2 linked regions of the Sphaerotilus montanus genome follow. Each later gene encodes a partner of the first gene's protein in a complex. Links are inferred from orthologs where the notes say so. Each region holds a gene or a part of one and is shown on either strand. Other genes may lie near its edges. The genes, in order: holA and dnaX.

What was found.
Region 2: the proteins of holA (region 1) and dnaX are in contact, whole or in part, in a cryo-EM structure (PDB 8GIZ), measured with the Escherichia coli proteins. The link is inferred for Sphaerotilus montanus from one-to-one orthologs.

The regions. Positions count from the first base shown.
Region 1 is NZ_JACCFH010000001.1:2,071,868-2,080,575, reverse strand. Bases 3,967-6,898 are described here. They hold holA (DNA polymerase III subunit delta), read right to left. Parts: upstream 6,013-6,898; coding sequence 4,921-6,012; downstream 3,967-4,920. Other genes in these bases: leuS (leucine--tRNA ligase), read right to left, coding at 6,512-6,898; BDD16_RS09435 (LPS-assembly lipoprotein LptE), read right to left, coding at 6,019-6,507; BDD16_RS09445 (methylamine utilization protein), read right to left, coding at 4,179-4,814; BDD16_RS09450 (EAL domain-containing protein), read right to left, coding at 3,967-4,182. Outside these bases: BDD16_RS09465 (phosphatidylglycerophosphatase A family protein), read left to right, coding at 1-298; BDD16_RS09460 (CinA family protein), read left to right, coding at 298-801; BDD16_RS09455 (2-hydroxyacid dehydrogenase), read left to right, coding at 798-1,712; more of BDD16_RS09450, read right to left, coding at 1,732-3,966; more of leuS, read right to left, coding at 6,899-8,708. UniProt on the Escherichia coli protein: Part of the beta sliding clamp loading complex, which hydrolyzes ATP to load the beta clamp onto primed DNA to form the DNA replication pre-initiation complex.
Region 2 is NZ_JACCFH010000001.1:4,274,331-4,283,061, forward strand. What follows is about bases 2,387-5,341. They hold dnaX (DNA polymerase III subunit gamma/tau), read left to right. Parts: upstream 2,387-2,884; coding sequence 2,885-4,798; downstream 4,799-5,341. Other genes in these bases: BDD16_RS19475 (AIR synthase-related protein), read right to left, coding at 2,387-2,839; BDD16_RS19485 (YbaB/EbfC family nucleoid-associated protein), read left to right, coding at 4,852-5,178; recR (recombination mediator RecR), read left to right, coding at 5,216-5,341. Also shown: BDD16_RS19460 (NfeD family protein), read right to left, coding at 1-128; BDD16_RS19465 (arginyltransferase), read right to left, coding at 165-905; aat (leucyl/phenylalanyl-tRNA--protein transferase), read right to left, coding at 902-1,675; more of BDD16_RS19475, read right to left, coding at 1,697-2,386; more of recR, read left to right, coding at 5,342-5,806; BDD16_RS19495 (transglycosylase SLT domain-containing protein), read right to left, coding at 5,840-7,561; gloB (hydroxyacylglutathione hydrolase), read right to left, coding at 7,558-8,328; BDD16_RS19505 (class I SAM-dependent methyltransferase), read left to right, coding at 8,354-8,731. UniProt on the Escherichia coli protein: Part of the beta sliding clamp loading complex, which hydrolyzes ATP to load the beta clamp onto primed DNA to form the DNA replication pre-initiation complex.

The sequences.
Region 1 (8,708 bases):
GAACGCCGGCATCGCCGACCCGGGCTTCATCGTCTGGGACGAGGTGCTCGCCTTCTGGCTCATCCTGTGGGTGCTGACGCCGGCCAGCCTGGGCCTGCAGATCACCGCGTTCGCCCTCTTCCGCTACTTCGACGCCGCCAAGCCCGGCCCCGTGCGCTGGGCCGACCAGCACTTCAAGGGCGGCGGCTGGCGCGGCGGCTTCGGCATCCTGTTCGACGACCTCGTTGCCGCGGGCTGCACGCTGTTCACCATCGCCGTCGGCGTGGCGCTGACGCGCCTTGTCCAGGGAGTCCTGTGATGTCCGATACCGCCTCCGACCACGCGGACCACGTTGTCCACAGCCTCGCCGACCTGCTGCGCCCGCCGGGCTGGCACCTCGCCACCGCCGAGAGCTGCACCGGCGGGATGATCGCCGCCGCCTGCACCGACCTGGCCGGGTCGAGCGACTGGTTCGACCGTGGCTTCATCACCTACAGCAACGCCGCCAAGTCCGAGATGCTCGGCGTGGACTCGGCGCTGATCGCCAGCGACGGCGCGGTCAGCGAGTCCGTGGCCCGGGCGATGGCCGCGGGCGCGCAGCGCGAAGCGGGGGTCGAAGTGGCCGTGGCCGTCACCGGCATCGCCGGACCGGGGGGCGGCAGCGAGGCCAAGCCGGTCGGCACCGTCTGGTTCGCCTGGGCGCTGCCGGGCTGGATCTGGACCGAATGCCGGCACTTCGAGGGCGACCGCGCCGCCGTCCGCGCCCAGACGCGCGACCACGCGCTGGCGGTGCTGGTGTCGGCGCTGCAGGCCATGCCGTGAGCGCCACGCCGGGACCGATCGCGCTGGCCTGCCGCTTCGATGCGCAGGAGTGGGCCGAGTGGCTGCCCGCGCTGGCCGCCGCACTGCCCGGTGACACGCTGGTGCGCGCCGGCGAACCGGACCACGATCCGGCAACGGTCGAGATCGCCATCGTCGCCAACCCGCCCGCCGGCGCGCTGCAGCGCTACCCGCGGCTGCGGCTGGTCCAGTCGCTGTGGGCGGGGGTCGACAGGCTGCTGGCCGATCCGACGGTCCCGGCCGGCCTGCCGATCGTGCGCATGGTCGATCCGGCCATGAACGCCGCGATGGCGGAGACGGCGTTGTGGGCCGTGCTGATGCTGCACCGCGGCTTCCACACCTACGCGCGCCAGCAGCACGACGGTGTCTGGCGGCAGCATCCCCAGCGCCGGGCCGACGAGGTGCGCATCGGTGTGCTGGGGCAAGGGCAGATGGGTGGCGCGGTGAGCGCGCGGCTGCGGGCGCTGGGCTACCGGGTCACCGGCTGGCGGCGTGGCGAGCCGCTCGGCCCGGTGCTGGCCGACAGCGAGGTCCTGATCAACCTGCTGCCGCTGACGCCGGACACCCGCAGCCTGATCGACACGGCCGTGCTGCGGCAACTGCCGCGTGGCGCGGCGCTGGTGAACCTGGCCCGCGGTGCGCACGTGGTGGACGCCGACCTGCTGGCCGCGCTCGACGACGGCCACCTCGGCCATGCCGTGCTGGACGTGTTCCACCAGGAGCCGCTGCCGGCCGGTCACCGCTACTGGACCCATCCCGCGGTCACCGTGCTGCCGCATGTGGCGGCGCAGACCGACGCGCGCTCGGCCGCTCGGATCGTGGCGCAGCACCTGGCCGCCTGGCGCCGTGGCGAGCCGCTGGTGCACCAGGTGGACCGGCGCACCGGCTACTGAAGCACGGTCCCTGCGCGGATCAGAGCATCTGCGCGAAATCGGTGTCGACGTGCAGCGCCTCGTTGGACGGCGCCTCCCAGCGGCGCACCCAGCCGAGGAACTCGGCGGACGGCATCGGGCGGCCGATGCCATAGCCCTGGCCCTCGTCGCAGCCCAGCCGCGCCAGCAGCGCCCAGGCCTTGTCGGTCTCCACACCCTCGGCCACCACGGTCAGCCCGAGGTTGTGCGCCAGCCCGATGGTGGACTGCACGATGCGCGCGTCGTCCAGATCGCGCTCCATGTTGGTGACGAAGCTGCGGTCGATCTTCAGCTCGTCGACCGGCAGCCGCTTCAGGTAGGCCAGCGAGGAGTAACCGGTGCCGAAGTCGTCGATCGACAGGCGCACGCCGAGTTCGTGCAGCTTCTGGAGCGTCTGCAGCGCCCGCGCCGGGTCGTCCATGATCGCGCTCTCGGTGATCTCCAGGCACAGCCAGGCCGCCGAGACGCGGTGCCGGTCCAGCAGGCCGCGCACGCGGTCCGTCAGCGTGGGATCGAGCAGATCGCGGGTCGACAGGTTGATGCTCAGCTTCATCGACAGCCCCGCCTCCTGCCAGCGCTGCAGCGCCTGCACGCCGGTTTCGAGCATCCAGACCGTGATCTGGCGGATGAAGCCGGTCTGCTCGGCAAAGGGGATGAACTGCATCGGCGGCACCAGCCCGCGCTGCGGGTGCAGCCAGCGCACCAGCGCCTCGCCCCCGAGCACCTGCCCCGTCTTCAGATCCACCTTGGGCTGCACGTACAGGCGCAACTCTTCCTGCTCGATCGCCACGCGCAGCTCGCTCAACAGCGACAGCGAGGCGCTGCTGCGCGTGTCCATCGACGTGTCGTAGACCAGCACGCCCAGCTGGCGGCGCTTGGCGGCGTACATCGCCACTTCGACCAGGCCCAGCAGCGCTTCCGGCTCGGTGGCGTGGTCTGGCGCGAAGGCGATGCCCAGGCTCGCGCTGAGGTCGATGGTGTGGTCGTCGAGCCGGAGGGGCTGGTCGAGCACCGCCAGCAGCGCGTGCGCCACTTCGCGGGCATGGGCCGGTCCCTGGCTGGGCAGCAGCAGGCCGAACTCGTCACCGCTCAAGCGGGCCAGCACCATCCCCGGAAGGCGACAGGCCCAGTCCAGTCGTTGCGCCACCTCGCACAGCAGCCGGTCCCCGAACTGGTGGCCGAGCACGTCGTTCACATGCTTGAAGCGGTCCAGGTCGAGCATCATCACCGCCACCGGCGCCACGCCGCCGGCCACATCGACCTGCAGCCGCTGCCGCAGCACGCTGACGAACTGGGCGCGGTTGGGCAGGCCGGTCAGCGTGTCCCAGTAGGCCAGCCGGGTGATGGTCTGCTCGCGCTGCTGGACCGCCTGGCGGGTCGACTCGAAGGCCTGCGCCAGCTGCACCAGCTCATCACCGACCACCCGCTCGTCGGGCACCCGCACCGGCGTGTCGTAGTCGGCCAGGCTCAGGCGCTCGGCCGCCCGCCGCAGCCCGCGGATCGGCCGGCTCAGGCGCCGCGCCGTCATGGCACCGCCCACGCCGAACACCACCATACCGACCCCCGTGAGCAGCAGCAAGGTGAGTTGCAGCCGCACGAAGGGGGCGAGTGCCTCGTCCACCGAATGCGCCAGCACCAGCCGCAGCGGCGGCGCGGCACGTCCGTCGGACACGCCCGTGTCCAGCACGAACTCGCAGCTGCGCCAGCGGGCACCCGACTCGTGCAGCTCGCGGCCACAGGGACTGGCGGTCGGGTTGGATTCGGCCCGCAGGTCGCTGGCCTGCACGAAGGTGGTCAGCAGGGTATGCGCCGGGGGACCGTCGAGCAGCACCGCACCGCGCAGACCGGTGATGGCGGCGAGCTGCTGCAGCACCGAGCGGTCCAGCACGAAGCCCATCAGCACCCAGCCGACCGTGCGCGGGGCCTTCACCGGCACGGCCACGAGCTGGTAGGCCCGGCCCTCGATCAGCGTCAGGCGTGCGCGCTGCACCGACATGCCGCCCACCGGGTCGGTCATGGCCATGAGGCGGGCCGCGGGCAGCAGCGCCGCCACGCGGCCGATGTCCAGCCCGGTCGCGGCCACCGGGCGCCAGGCCGGATCGGTGTAGATCACCAGCGATGCGCCGATGCGCCGGCCATTGTTTTCCAGCGCATCGCTGAGCGTGTCGACATCGCGGCTGTTCACGGCCGAGCGGAATCCGAAGTCGGAGGCCAGCAGCACCGCCGCCTCGGACAGGCGCTCGGCGCGCTGCTCCAGCAGCCGGGTGAACACGCGCTGGCCGGTCTGCAGATCGTTGTCGATCGCGCGCGTGGCGCTGTCTCCGATCGCACCGTTCACCAGCATCAGGCTGATGCCCTGCACCACGACCAGCAGCAGCAGGAAGGGCCAGACGATGCGCCGCTCCAGCCCGCTCAGGCGCCAGCCGGACAGCCGTGCCATGACCGTGCTCATGGCGCAGCCACCACGGGCAGCTTGACCGTCACGACCACCGCACCGGCCACCCCGACCTTCAGCGCCTGGGCGAGCAGGTCCGTGCCCTCGCGCATCCGGGCATGCCAGGTCAGCAGGCGGTGTTCCCCCGCCGGCACCTCCAGCACGACCCGGCCAGCCGCATCCGTGCGACCGAACAGCGGCGTGTCGACCACCACCACCGTGCCGACCATCTGGTCATGGATGTTGCAGCCGAGCACGACGACGCCCGCGCGGTCGAACACCACGGGGGTCGACGGCCGCCCGTTGTAGAGCTTCAGCTCGAAGGTCCTGGCCGGCGAGAACGAATAGACGTGGTGGCGCACGGTGTCGAGGTTGGGGAAATCGACCGACGTGCCCGTCTGCACCACCAGCAAGCCCGGGTCGAAGGCGCGCTGGCGCTGGCTGATCTCGGCGCGGGTACCGGGGGCCGCCACCCTGGCCACGCTGCCCACCTCGACCGCCACCACCGCCCCGGCCAGCGGCTTGCCCGCCGGGTCCAGGGTCTGCACGGTCACGGCAGCCGCCTGCACCACGCCAGGCAGCCCCAGTCCCACAGCCAGCCGGAGCAGGAGCGCACCCCCGCAACGCCACCACCACGAGTTCAGGAACATCACCATCCTTCGACACGGAAATGCCCTGAGCATCCTCTCGTCGCGGCGGCGCGGAAGTCTGGAAAAGTGGGCCGAATCCCCGGTTGATGCAACCGAGCGCTGGCGTTCAGCCCGTCAGCGCCAGCGGCGGCCCCTTGCGTTGCACGGCCTGCACCGTCAGCAGCACCAGCCGGCGCAGCGCCGCCCACGGCGCGGCCGGCCACTGGCGGTCGGGCACGCCCTTGACGATGCCATCCACCGTGTGGGCGGCGGCGACCAGCGCGGTGAGCGTGGCGGCATCCAGCTGCGGCACGACCCGCTCGAACAGCTTTTCCTTCACGCCCCAGACCCGCGCATCGCGCAGCGCCAGCGGCAGCGGCTTGCCCTGCAGCATGGCGGTGTGCACGCGCTGCAGCCCGCGCAGGTCGTCGGCCAGGGTCCAGTGGACCAGCACGGCCGCCTCGCCCTCGGCCTCCAGCCCGTCGAGCATGCGCAGCGCCCGCGCCACCTGCCCGGCCAGCACCGCCTCGCCGAGCTTGAACACGTCGTAGCGCGCCACGTTCAGCACGGCGGACTCGATCTGGGTCTGTGTCAGCACCGTCGGCGCACCACGCGGATCGGCCGGTGCGTGCAGCAGCGCCAGCTTGCTGATCTCCTGGTGCGCGGCGAGCAGGTTGCCCTCGATGCGGTCGGCGAAGAAGGCCAGTGCGTGCTGCCCCGCCTCGCCGTCCTCGATGCGCAGCCCTTGTGCGGCCAGCCGCTGCGCGATCCACTGCGGCAGCGCGCGGCGCTCGACCGGGTCGATGCGGATGGTCGCGCCCGCGCCGTCCAGCGCGGTGAACCACGCGCTGGTCTGCTGCGTGCGGTCGAGCCTGGGCAGCAGGATGAGCGTCAGGTTGTCGTCGGACAGCGTCTCGACGTAGCGCTGCAAGGCCTCCGAGCCGTCCTTGCCCGGCTTGCCCGAGGGAATGCGGATCTCGATCACGCGCCGGTCGGCGAACAGGCTCAGCGCACTGGCCTCGCCGAGCAGGCCGGACCAGTCGAACTGCGCGCCGGCCACGGTGTGGACGCTGCGCTCGCTGTAGCCGGCGGCGCGTGCAGCGCTGCGGATCGCGTCGGCGGCCTCCTGCGCCAGCAGCGGCTCGTCGCCGTGGATGACGTAGAGCGGGCGCAGGCCCTTGGCAAGCGCCTGCGGAAGCTGGTCAGCGCGCAGTTGCATGGCGGCTCAGCCCGGACCCAGCGCCGCCAGCCGCCGCAGCACCTGCGCCGCCAGATCGGTGTGCATCGAGCGGAACAGCAGCGCGATTTCCTGCTCCTTGGCCAGCGCGCTGGCCTCGCTGTAGCTCACGTCGCGGGTCAGCGTCAGCTCGGCCGGGGCGATCAGCGTGCGGCCGGCAGGCGTGCGGGCCTTGAAGCGCAGGCGGGCGCGCAGCGTCAGCTCGCTCACCTGCCCGGTGGCGGTCGAGGCCGCCGCCACCTGCTCGCGCGCATCCTCCAGCGCGTCGAACACCACATCGGCCTCGGCGGCGGTCGCCGTCAGCACGACGCCGGGGCTGGCGCGCAGTTGCCGGCGCAGCTCGTCGCCCATCGGCGAGTAGGTGTCGAAGCCAGTGAGGTAGATGCGCTTGAGCTGCAGCTCCGGCGGGCGGCGCAGCTGGAAGCCGCAGCCCGCCAGGGCCGCGGCCACCGCCAGCGTGAACAGGCGCCGCCGCATCGCCTCAGACCACCACGTTCACGAGGCGGCCGGGGACGACGATGATCTTCTTCGGCGGCTTGCCTTCGGCGAACTTCGCCACCTCGGCGCTGGCCGCGGCCACGGCTTCGATCGCCGCCTTGTCCGCGCCGGCCGGCACGGTGATCGAACCGCGGGTCTTGCCGTTCACCTGCAGCACCAGCTCGATCTCGTCCTGCACCAGCGCGGCCTCGTCGACCTGCGGCCACGGCGCGTCGAGCAGGTCGCCCAGCGCGGCGGCGTAGCCGAGGTCGGCCCAGAGCTTCCACGTCGTGTGCGGGCAGGCCGGGTAGAGGCCGCGCAGCAGCACCGAGTAGCCCTCGCGCAGCACGGCGGCCGACGCGGCGCTGCCGTCGTGCTTGTAGGCTTCCAGCGCGTTCAGCAGCTTCATGCCGCCGGAGACGACGGTGTTGTATTGCATGCGCTCGTAGTCGTGGCTGATCTGGCGCAGCACCAGATGCACCTCGCGGCGCAGCGCCTTGGCGGCAGCGGGCAGCTCGCCCGACACCTTGCCAGCCGCACCCACCAGCACCGCCTCGTTCTTGGCGGCAAAGCCCCAGACGCGCTTCAGGAAGCGGTGCGCGCCCTCGACGCCCGCGTCGTTCCACTCCAGCGTCTGCTCCGGCGGGGACGCGAACATCACGAACAGGCGCGCGGTGTCGGCGCCGTACTGGTTGATCAGCTCCTGCGGATCGACGCCGTTGCTCTTGGACTTCGACATCGTCGTCATCTCGTAGTCGAGCGGCAGGCCGTCCGCCTTCAACGTGCCGCCGATGGTGACGCCGTGGTCGTTCGTCAGGACGTTGACTTCGTGTTCCCAGTAGTAGCTCTTGCCGCCGCCTTCCGGCTTGCGGAAGAAGGCGCCCTTGAGCACCATGCCCTGCGTCAGCAGCTTGGTGAACGGCTCGTTGATCTTGACCAGCTTCAGGTCACGCATGACCTTGGTCCAGAAGCGGGCGTAGAGCAGGTGCAGGATCGCGTGCTCGATGCCGCCGATGTACTGGTCCATCGGCATCCAGTAGTCGGTGCCGCCGGCGACCATCGCATCGCTGTTCTGCGCGTCGCAGTAGCGCATGAAGTACCACGACGAGTCCACGAAGGTGTCCATCGTGTCCGTCTCGCGCTGCGCGGGTTTGCCGCAGCAGGGGCAGGCGACGTTCAGGAAGTCGGTGCGCTTCTTCAGCGGGTTGCCCGAGCCGTCCGGCACGCAGTCGATCGGCAACACGACCGGCAGGTCGGCGGCCGGCACCGGCACCGCGCCGCAGTCGTCGCAGTGGATGATCGGGATCGGCGTGCCCCAGTAGCGCTGGCGGCTGATGCCCCAGTCGCGCAGGCGCCAGGTGGTCTTCTTCTCGCCGAGGCCCTTGGCGCCGACGAGTTCGGCGACCTTGGAGACGGCCTCCTTGTACGGCAGCCCGTCCAGCGCGCCCGAGTTGACGCACACGGCGCGCTGCTTGTCGCCGTACCAGTCGGCCCAGGCGTCGAGCGAGAACACCTCGTCGCCCGCTTTGACGACCTGCTTGATGGCAATGCCGTACTTCTTCGCGAACGCGAAGTCACGCTCGTCATGCGCCGGCACGCCCATCACGGCGCCATCGCCATAGCTCATCAGCACGTAGTTGCCGACCCAGACCTCGACCTGCGCGCCGGTCAGCGGGTGCGTGACGAACAGGCCCGTGGGCATGCCCTTCTTTTCCTGCGTGGCGAGTTCGGCTTCGGTCGTGCCGCCCTGCCCGCATTCGACGATGAACGCGGCCAGTGCCGGGTTCGTCGCCGCAGCGTGGGCCGCCAGCGGATGCTCCGGCGCCACGGCGCAGAAGGTCACGCCCATGATGGTGTCGGCGCGCGTCGTGAAGACGTAGAGCTTGCCGCCCTGGATCAGCGCGCCATCGGCGCCCGCGATCTCGTGCGGGAAGGCGAAGCGCACGCCCTCGCTCTTGCCGATCCAGTTTTCCTGCATCAGCCGCACGCGCTCGGGCCAGCCGCTGAGGTAGTTCGGGTCTTCCGGGTTCGCGACCGCGCCCAGCAGCTCGTCGGCGTACTGCACGATGTTCAGGTAGTAGCCCGGGATCTCGCGCTTCTCGACCAGCGCGCCGGAGCGCCAGCCGCGGCCGTCGATCACCTGCTCGTTGGCCAGCACGGTCTGATCGACCGGGTCCCAGTTCACGACCTGCGTGCGGCGC
Region 2 (8,731 bases), 2.2 Mb from region 1 along the record:
CCCATCCATGCGCTCAGGCCGGCGACCACCATGCCGATCGACAGCAGCAGCAGGTAGACCGTGCCGGTCAGCAGTTCGGCGCCGACAACGAAACCCGAGGCGATCCACCACAGCATTGATTCGCTCATGCACCCAGTGTAGGCCGCGACCGCGTCAATCCGGTGTCAACCGCGGCGATGCCACGTTCCCGCGGTCAGGACCTCGTTCGGTCGGTACTGTTCCTTGTAGACCATCTTGCGGCTGTTCTCGATCCAGTAGCCCAGGTAGACAAACGGCAGGTTCAGCGCGCGGGCCTGCTCGATCTGCCACAGCACGTTGAAGGTGCCGTAGCTGGCCTCGTCGTCGGGCTCGTAGAAGGTGTAGACCGCCGAGAGGCCGTCGTTGAGCACGTCCAGGATCGACACCATCTTGAGCGCACCCGGCGAGCCATCTGCCTGTGCCGGCGCCCGGAACTCCACCAGCCGCGAGTTCACCCGGCTCTGCAGCAGGAACTGGGTGTACTGGTCGACGGAATCCTGGTCCATGCCGCCGCCGCTGTGGCGTGCGGTCTGGTACTTCAGGTACAGCCCGTAGTGGTCCGGCACGAAGCGCAGACGGGTCACGCTGACCTGCAGACCGTGGTGGTCACGCCAGGCGCGGCGCTGGCTGCGATTGGGTTTGAAGTCGTTGACCGGCACGCGCAGTGGCTGGCAGGCCTGGCAGCCGTCGCAGTACGGCCGGTAGGTGAACAGCCCGCTGCGGCGGAACCCCGCGGAGACCAGCTCCGAATAGGTATCCGCGTTGATCAGGTGCGAGGGGGTGGCGACCTGCGACCTCGCCAGGCGCCCGTCCAGATAGCTGCACGCGTACGGTGCCGTGGCGTAGAACTGCAACTCGACGAGCGGGAGGTCCTGGGGGTGCGTCACGCGGGTTCGCTGGTGGGTGAATCGGAGTCGAGCGGCAACTGCCGCCACAGCGCCACATCATAGGTCCAGCGCTGCGACGCAGGCAGTGCGGTCGCGTGGGCAATGTGGGCCTCGAAGGCCGCCCGATCGACCGGCGCCGCCCCCAGCGAGGCCAGGTGCCGGGTCTGCTGCTGGCAGTCGATCCACGCGATGCCCTCGGCGCGGCAGAAGGCCACCAGCGCGGACAGGGCGATCTTCGAGGCATCGGTCTGCAGCGCGAACATCGACTCGCCGTAGAACATGCGCCCGATGCAGACGCCGTAGAGGCCACCGACCAGGCGCCCGTCGATCCAGGTCTCGAAGGAATGGACTCCGCCCGCGGCATGCCAGCGGCGGTAGGCCTGCTGCAGTTCGGGCACGATCCAGGTGCCGTTCTGGCCTTCGCGGGCCACGCTGGCGCAGTGGCCGATGACCCGCTCGAAGGCGCCGTCGATGCGCACCTCGCAGCCCGGTGTGGCCACGAAGCGCCGCAGCACCTTCTTCAGCGAGCGGTGCAGCCTGAACTGCGCCGTCTGCAGCACCATGCGCGGGGCCGTGCTCCACCACAGGATCGGCTCGCCCGGGCTGTACCACGGAAAGATGCCGCGCCGGTAGGCCTGCTCCAGCCGCCGCAGGCTGAGCTGACCACCCGCACAGAGCAGGCCCGGAGCCTCCGTGTCCGGCCCGAGCGCACGACTGGTCGGCGGAAACGGCGCTTGTCCGTCGTCGTTGTCCGGGAGCCAGTCGATCATGTGCGGGGCCCGGAGGTGAGGTCAGCGCAGTTGCAGGTCGTCGTTGGTGTACGCGATGTCCAGCGGCTCGATCAGCACCTGCTTCGGACCGGCCTCGACCACGCCGGCGTTCCACGCGGCGATGCCCTGGGCGCGGGCGATCTCGACCGTGCGCTCGGCGTCCTCGGCCTTGACGAAGATCGCGAAACCGGCGCCCATGTTCAGCGTCGAGTAGGCCTCGCGGTCGTCCTGCTTCGCCTGTTCCTGGATGAACTTCAGCACCGGCGTGACCGGCGGCACCGTGTGGATGCGGTAGGTCAGCGCGCTCGGGTGGCGCAGCAGCTTGCGCCAGCCGTGGCCGGTGATGTTGGCGCAGTAGTGCGGCGTGATGCCGGCTTTCCAGAGCGCCTCGGTGACCGGCGAATACAGCACGGTCGGGGCCAGCAGCGCCTCGCCGTAGGTGACGCCCGGGGAGATTTCCGTCAGGTAGCCGTTCGGCAGGCGCTCGACCAGCTTGCGCGCCAGGCTCAGGCCGTTGGCGTGGATGCCGCTGGAGGCCAGCAGGATGATCGCGTCGCCCGCGCCCAGCTTGTCACCGACCGAGAGGCGCTCCTTCGGGTTGATCAGGCCGGTGCAGGACGCGGCCAGGTCGATGCGGCCTTCCTCGACGATCCCTGCCAGCGCCGGCGTTTCGCCACCACCCCAGGCCACGCTGCAGACCTCGCAGGCGCGCTTCCAGCCGGCGACCAGAGCTTGCGCGCGCTGGTGGTCGCCGAACCAGTCCGAGCCACCGGCGGCCCAGTAGGCCTGCACCACCAGCGGCGTGGCGCCGACGGTGATCAGGTCGTTGATCGCCATGGCGATGGTGTCCTGGGCAATGCCGTCGTAGTAGCTCTTGCCGGTGAGGGTGGCCATCTCGTCGGCCACCAGCGTCTTGGTGCCCAGGCACTCGACGATGGATGCCAGGTAGAACGGACCGACATCGACCACATAGGCCGACTCGCCGCGCGAGGCAGCCACTTCGGTGAAGCCGTGGCCCGCCAGATGGACGGCGGTGGACGCGGCGGCGCGCTGGGCCGTGACCTTCAGCGGGTCGATCAGGTCGTAGTTGACGCCGGCCTGCTCGTAGCTGAGGGTGCCGGTCTGGTCGGTGGAGTGGTCGGAGGGCGGGGCAGATTGATTCATGGGGCCGGATTATCGACCAGCCCGGCCCGCCTACAATCCGCCCCCATGTCGTATATCGTCCTCGCCCGCAAGTACCGGCCCCGCAGCTTCACCGAAATGGTGGGCCAGGAGCACGTCGTGCAGGCCCTGAGCAACGCGCTCACGCGCCAGCGCCTGCACCATGCCTACCTCTTCACGGGGACCCGCGGCGTCGGCAAGACCACCGTCTCGCGCATCCTCGCCAAGAGCCTGAACTGCGTCGGCCCGGACGGCACCGGCGGCATCACCGCCCAGCCCTGCGGCGTCTGCAACGCCTGCCGCGACATCGACGCGGGCCGCTATGTCGATTACGTCGAACTCGACGCCGCCTCGAACCGCGGCGTGGACGAGATCAGCCAGTTGCTGGACCAGTCGGTCTACAAGCCGGTGGTGGGGCGCTTCAAGGTCTACATGATCGACGAAGTCCACATGCTGACGATGACCGCGTTCAACGCGATGCTCAAGACGCTGGAGGAGCCGCCCGAGTACCTGAAATTCGTGCTCGCGACGACCGATCCGCAGAAGGTGCCGGTCACCGTGCTGAGCCGCTGCCTGCAGTTCAACCTGCGGCCGATGGCGCCGCAGACGGTGCAGGCGCATCTGGAGCAGGTGCTGCAGGCCGAATCCGTGCCGGCCGAGGTCGGTGCGCTGCGGCTGCTGTCGCGCGCAGCCCGTGGCTCGATGCGAGACGCGCTGTCGCTGGCCGATCAGGCGATCGCGTTCGGGGGCGGAACGCTGGATGAAGCGGGCGTGCGGCAGATGCTGGGCGCCGTGGACCGTGGCCACGTGGTGCGCATCGTCGAGGCGCTGGCCGCCAGTGACGGCGCGGCGCTGGTGCGCACGGTCGATGAACTGCGTGGCCTGGGCCTGTCCGCTGCGGGCACGCTCGAAGAACTGGCGACCTTCGCGCAGCAGATGGCGCTGGTGCAGGCCGTGCCGGACGCCGCCGATCCGACCGACCCGGACACGCCTGCCGTGCGCGCGCTCGCGCCGCTGCTGGCGCCGGACGAGACGCAGGTGCTGTACAGCATCGCGCTGCACGGCCGTGCCGAACTCGCGCTGGCGCCGGACGAATACAGCGGGCTGATGATGGTGCTGCTGCGCCTGCTGGCCTTCCGGCCGCAGGGGGCGGCGGTGGTCGCTGCGCCGCCGGTGGCAGCTCCCGTGGCATCGGTGGCGGCACCTCGGTCGGCCCCGCCCGCTCCTGTTGCAGCGAAACCGGCGCCCGCGGTGGTGTCGTCCCGCGAACTGCTGCGACCGGTCGTGGCGAGCGCGCGGGTGGCGGTGGCGCCGTTGCAGGAGGCGGCTCCGACGCCAGTTCCGGCACGCCCGGTGTCACCTGTGCGGCCACCCGAACGGCCGGCACCGGCCGTCCAGGCCAGCAAGCCGCGCACGGTCGCGCCTTGGGAAGAAGGCCCGCCCGCCGACTGGGACGAGATTCCACTGGAGGGTGATCCCGCGCCGATGCCCGCACGCGCGGTGGCGCCCGTTGCAGCCGCTCCCGCCACCGAGCCGGACGCGCTGAACGCGCTGGACGATCCCCTCGTGACCCGCTGGTCGGCGCTGTTCACCGAACTGGCGGGCCGCGGCGGCATGAACGGCCTCGTGCGTGAGCTGGCATGGCAGGCGCAGTGCCTGTCCATCGACGAGCAGGCCACCCCCAGGCGGATCGTGCTGCGCGTCGAGCGCGAATCGCTGCGCCAGCCCGGTCACCGGGATCGCCTGCAGACGGCGTTGGGCGAGTTGCTGGGCGATGCTGTCGTGCTGGAAGTCGTGGCCGGCGCGGTGACCGACAGCGCCGCTCGCCGCGATGCCGCCCGCCGCCTGCAAGCCCAGAACGACGCCGAAGCGGCCATCACGCAAGATCCGATGGTGATCGACCTGCTCGCGCGCTACCAGGGCGCGCGGATCGTGCACGGCTCGATCCGCCCGGTCGCCTGAACCGCATCCTCCGAATTTTCTCTCCGCAAGACCGCTCCCAGAAAGGACACCCCATGCTCAAAGGACAGCTCGCCGGCCTGATGAAACAGGCCCAGGCCATGCAGGACAACCTGAAGAAGGCCCAGGACGAACTCGGCCTGATCGAGGTCGAAGGCCAGTCCGGCGCCGGTCTGGTCAAGGTCGTGATGACCTGCAAGCACGACGTCAAGCGCGTCACCATCGATCCCAGCCTGCTCGCCGACGACAAGGACATGCTCGAAGACCTGGTTGCCGCCGCGTTCAACGACGGCATCCGCCGCGCCGAAGCCCTCAGCGCCGAGAAGATGGGCAAGCTGACGGCCGGGATGCCGCTGCCGGGTGGCATGAAGTTCCCGTTCTGATGCGGCGGCTGGCGTTGGTTCCAGGGCGAGGCCGCGCGTGAGTGCGCCGGACGCACTGGCCACGCTGGTCGAGGCCCTGCGCCGCCTGCCCGGCGTGGGCGTCAAGTCGGCGCAGCGGATGGCCTACCACCTGCTGCAGCACGACCGCGATGCAGCGATGCAGTTGTCGTACGCGCTGGACCACGCGGTCCACAGCATCCGGCACTGCGCGCGCTGCCACACCTTCACCGAGCAGCCGGTGTGCCTCACCTGCCTCGACCCGATGCGCGACGAGCACACGCTGTGTGTCGTGGAAACGCCCGCCGACCAGGCCGCGATCGAGCGCACGGGCAGCTACAAGGGCCTGTACTTCGTGCTGATGGGCAAGCTGAGCCCGCTCGACGGCGTCGGCGCCCATGACATCGGGCTGCCGGAACTGCTGGAGCGGGTGGGCGACGGGGTGGTGCAGGAGTTGATCATCGCGACCAGCTTCACCGCCGAGGGCGAGGTCACCGCCCACGTCATCGGCGAGGCGCTGCGGCCCCGCGGCGTCAAGGTCACCCGGCTGGCGCGGGGCGTGCCGATCGGCAGCGAACTCGAATTCGTCGACCTCGGCACCATCGCCTACGCCTTTTCGGACCGCCGCTGAACACGGCAATCCGGGGTCGCACCGGCCCGGCGCTTACTTGCGGGCCAGGCGCGTCGGGCTGATCTTGGTGCCCTTGACCGCCGCCGTGCGGTTGCGCGGCGCTGCGGCGGCCATCTGACGCCGAGCGGCGTTGCCCGCCAGCTTCGTGCCCGATTTGCCGCTCGACTTGCCAGCCGATGCCATTTCACGCCGGGAAGCTCCGGCCTCCTTGACCGGTTGCCAGATCACGAGAGATTGCGCCTTCTTGAAGCGGGTACCGTCGTCGATGCGGTTCCACTGTGCGATCTGCGCAGCCGTCACGCGGTAGCGCTTGGCCAGCGCGAGCACGGTGTCGCCCTTGCGCGCCTTGATGGCCACCTTGCGCAGCGGCGGCACGTCCGGGGCCAGTGCCATGTGGGCGTTGTCGGCAATGTGTTCCGGCACGTCCTGCACACGGTGCTCGCTGCGCAGCACAAGCAGCGTGGAGCCGGCCTTGACGAGCATCTTCGGCGGGATGCGGTTGATGTCGCGCAGCGTCTCTTCGGCCATGCCGGTCAGTCGCGCGACGTCCGCGGTGCGCATGGTGCTCGGGGCGGTCCAGGCGGTCCAGCTGGCCAACGGGCCACGGTGGTCCGCCAAGCGACGCACGAATCCGTCCGCATTGTCGTAGGGCAGCAGCACCTGCGGTGTGCCGGCCGCGAGGATGACCGGCTTGTTCATCTGCGGGTTGAGCGCCTTGAACTCCTCCAGCCCCAGCCCGGCCAGACGCGCAGCGACCGCCACGTCCATGTCACGCCGGATCGGCACGCTGACAAAGTAGGGGTGGTTTTCCAGCGGCGGCAGGCTCAGACCGAAGTCCTGCGGCGCTGACACGATGTTCTTGACCGCCTGGAACTTGGGCACGTAATGCCGCGTCTCGGCCGGCATGTTCAGGCTCTCGTAGTCGGTCGGCAGACCCGCACGTTCATTGCGCGCGATGGCGCGCTTCACATTGCCTTCGCCCCAGTTGTAGGCAGCCAGCGAGAGCTGCCAGTCCCCGTTGAACATCTTGTTCAGGCGACCCAGGTAGTCGAGTGCCGCGCGGGTCGAGGCCAGCACGTCGCGCCGGTCATCCCGGAACATGTTCTGCTTGAGGGCATAGTCCTTGCCGGTCAGCGGCATGAACTGCCACATGCCGGAGGCGCGTGCGGACGACATGGCCTGCGGATTGAAGGCGCTTTCGATGAAGGGCAGCAGCGCCAGCTCGGTCGGCATCTTGCGGCGCTGCAATTCCTCGACCACGTGGAAGAGGTAGCGCGAGCCACGCTCGGTCATGCGCTTGACGTAGTCCGGGCGGCTGGCATACCAGCGCTCGTGCTCCCGGACCAGATCGCTGTCGAGCGTCGGCATGCCAAACCCTGTCCGGACGCGCCCCCACAGATCCTCGCGGGCATTGGCATCGCCGAGCACCATGGTCTGACCACTCAGCGGGTCTTCCATCGGTCCGACCGCCTCGCGCGGATCCTCGACGATGGCCCGTGCGGTGGCCGGCAGCGTCGAGCGCGCCACCATCGGCTCGATGCCAGGAACCGGGGAGAGCGGGCCTTCCGAGCGGGCGATCGCCTGCGGCTGGTCCTTGGAACCGACGGTCGTGACCATCGGTGGCGGCTGGACATCGTTGCTGCTGTCCGGGATCGAAGCACAGCCGGTCAGGGCCAGCATCAGTGCGGAAAGGGCGAAATGGGTCGGGCGGACAGCGCGGGCGCTCAGGGCCTTGATGCGGGCATAACGGGTCATCGAAACTGGTCTTTCCACAGTCGTATCGTCGCGAGCACCGACACCGGATCCCGGCCCTCGGCGCCTCGGGCGACCGCACAGGCGATCACGTCCGGCTGGTCGCAACGCAAATAGGGGTTGATCTGCCGTTCCTGCCCGATCGTCGAGGGCAGGGTGGGGAGACCGCGGTCACGCAGGGACTGGCACTCGGCCTCGTACGCCGCCAGGGCGAGGCTGTGCGGCTCGACTGCGCGCGCGAAACGCAGATTGGCCAAGGTGTATTCGTGGGCGCAGCAGACCTGCGTCTTGGCGGGCAGTGCGGCAAAACGGGCCAGTGACGCATGCATCTGCGCTGGTGTGCCTTCGAAGAGGCGGCCACAGCCGCCAGAGAACAGCGTATCGCCGCAGAACAGGATCGATCCGGTGAAAAACGCCAGATGTCCCAGCGTGTGCCCCGGCACGGCCATGACTTCGATGTCCAGGCCGAGGCCGGGCAGGGCGATGCGGTCGCCGTCATGGACGGGAATCACGGCAACCGGCATCGGCTCGTTACCGGGTCCCCAGACCTGCGCTGCCCGTGCCCGCGGATGGGCCAGCAGCGTCCGCAAACCTCCAACATGATCGGGATGCTTGTGGGTCACTAGAATGCCCGCAAGCTGCAAGTCGGCCCGGTCCAGTGCGGCAATGACCGGCGTCGCGTCACCCGGATCGACCACCACCGCCTCGCGGCCGTCGTGGATCATCCAGATGTAGTTGTCGTCAAAGGCGGGTAGAGATAGCAGATTCATGGCGCAGGATTCCCTGATTATAGAGATGGCCCCCTGGCTGAAGGCACCGGCCGGCCGATATCTGCTGGCCTGGGAGCAGCGACAGCTGGACCGGGTGGTGGCGGACATCTTCGGGTACCACGCGGTCCAAGTCGGATGGCCGATGGTGCAGGCCTTGCGCGCCAGCCGCATCAGCCACCGCTGGATGCTCAACGACGGGCAGATCGACGCCGATCTCCTCTTCACCCCGGCCCTTCTGGAGGATGCCGATACCGGTCTGCGCGGAGGGGATGGCGCCTTGCCAGTCAGCGTGCTCACCGACTACGACGCACTGCCGTTTCCCAGCAACAGCCTGGATCTGGTCGTGCTGCCGCACACGCTGGAGATGACGGCGGACGCCCACCACACCCTGCGCGAAGTCGAA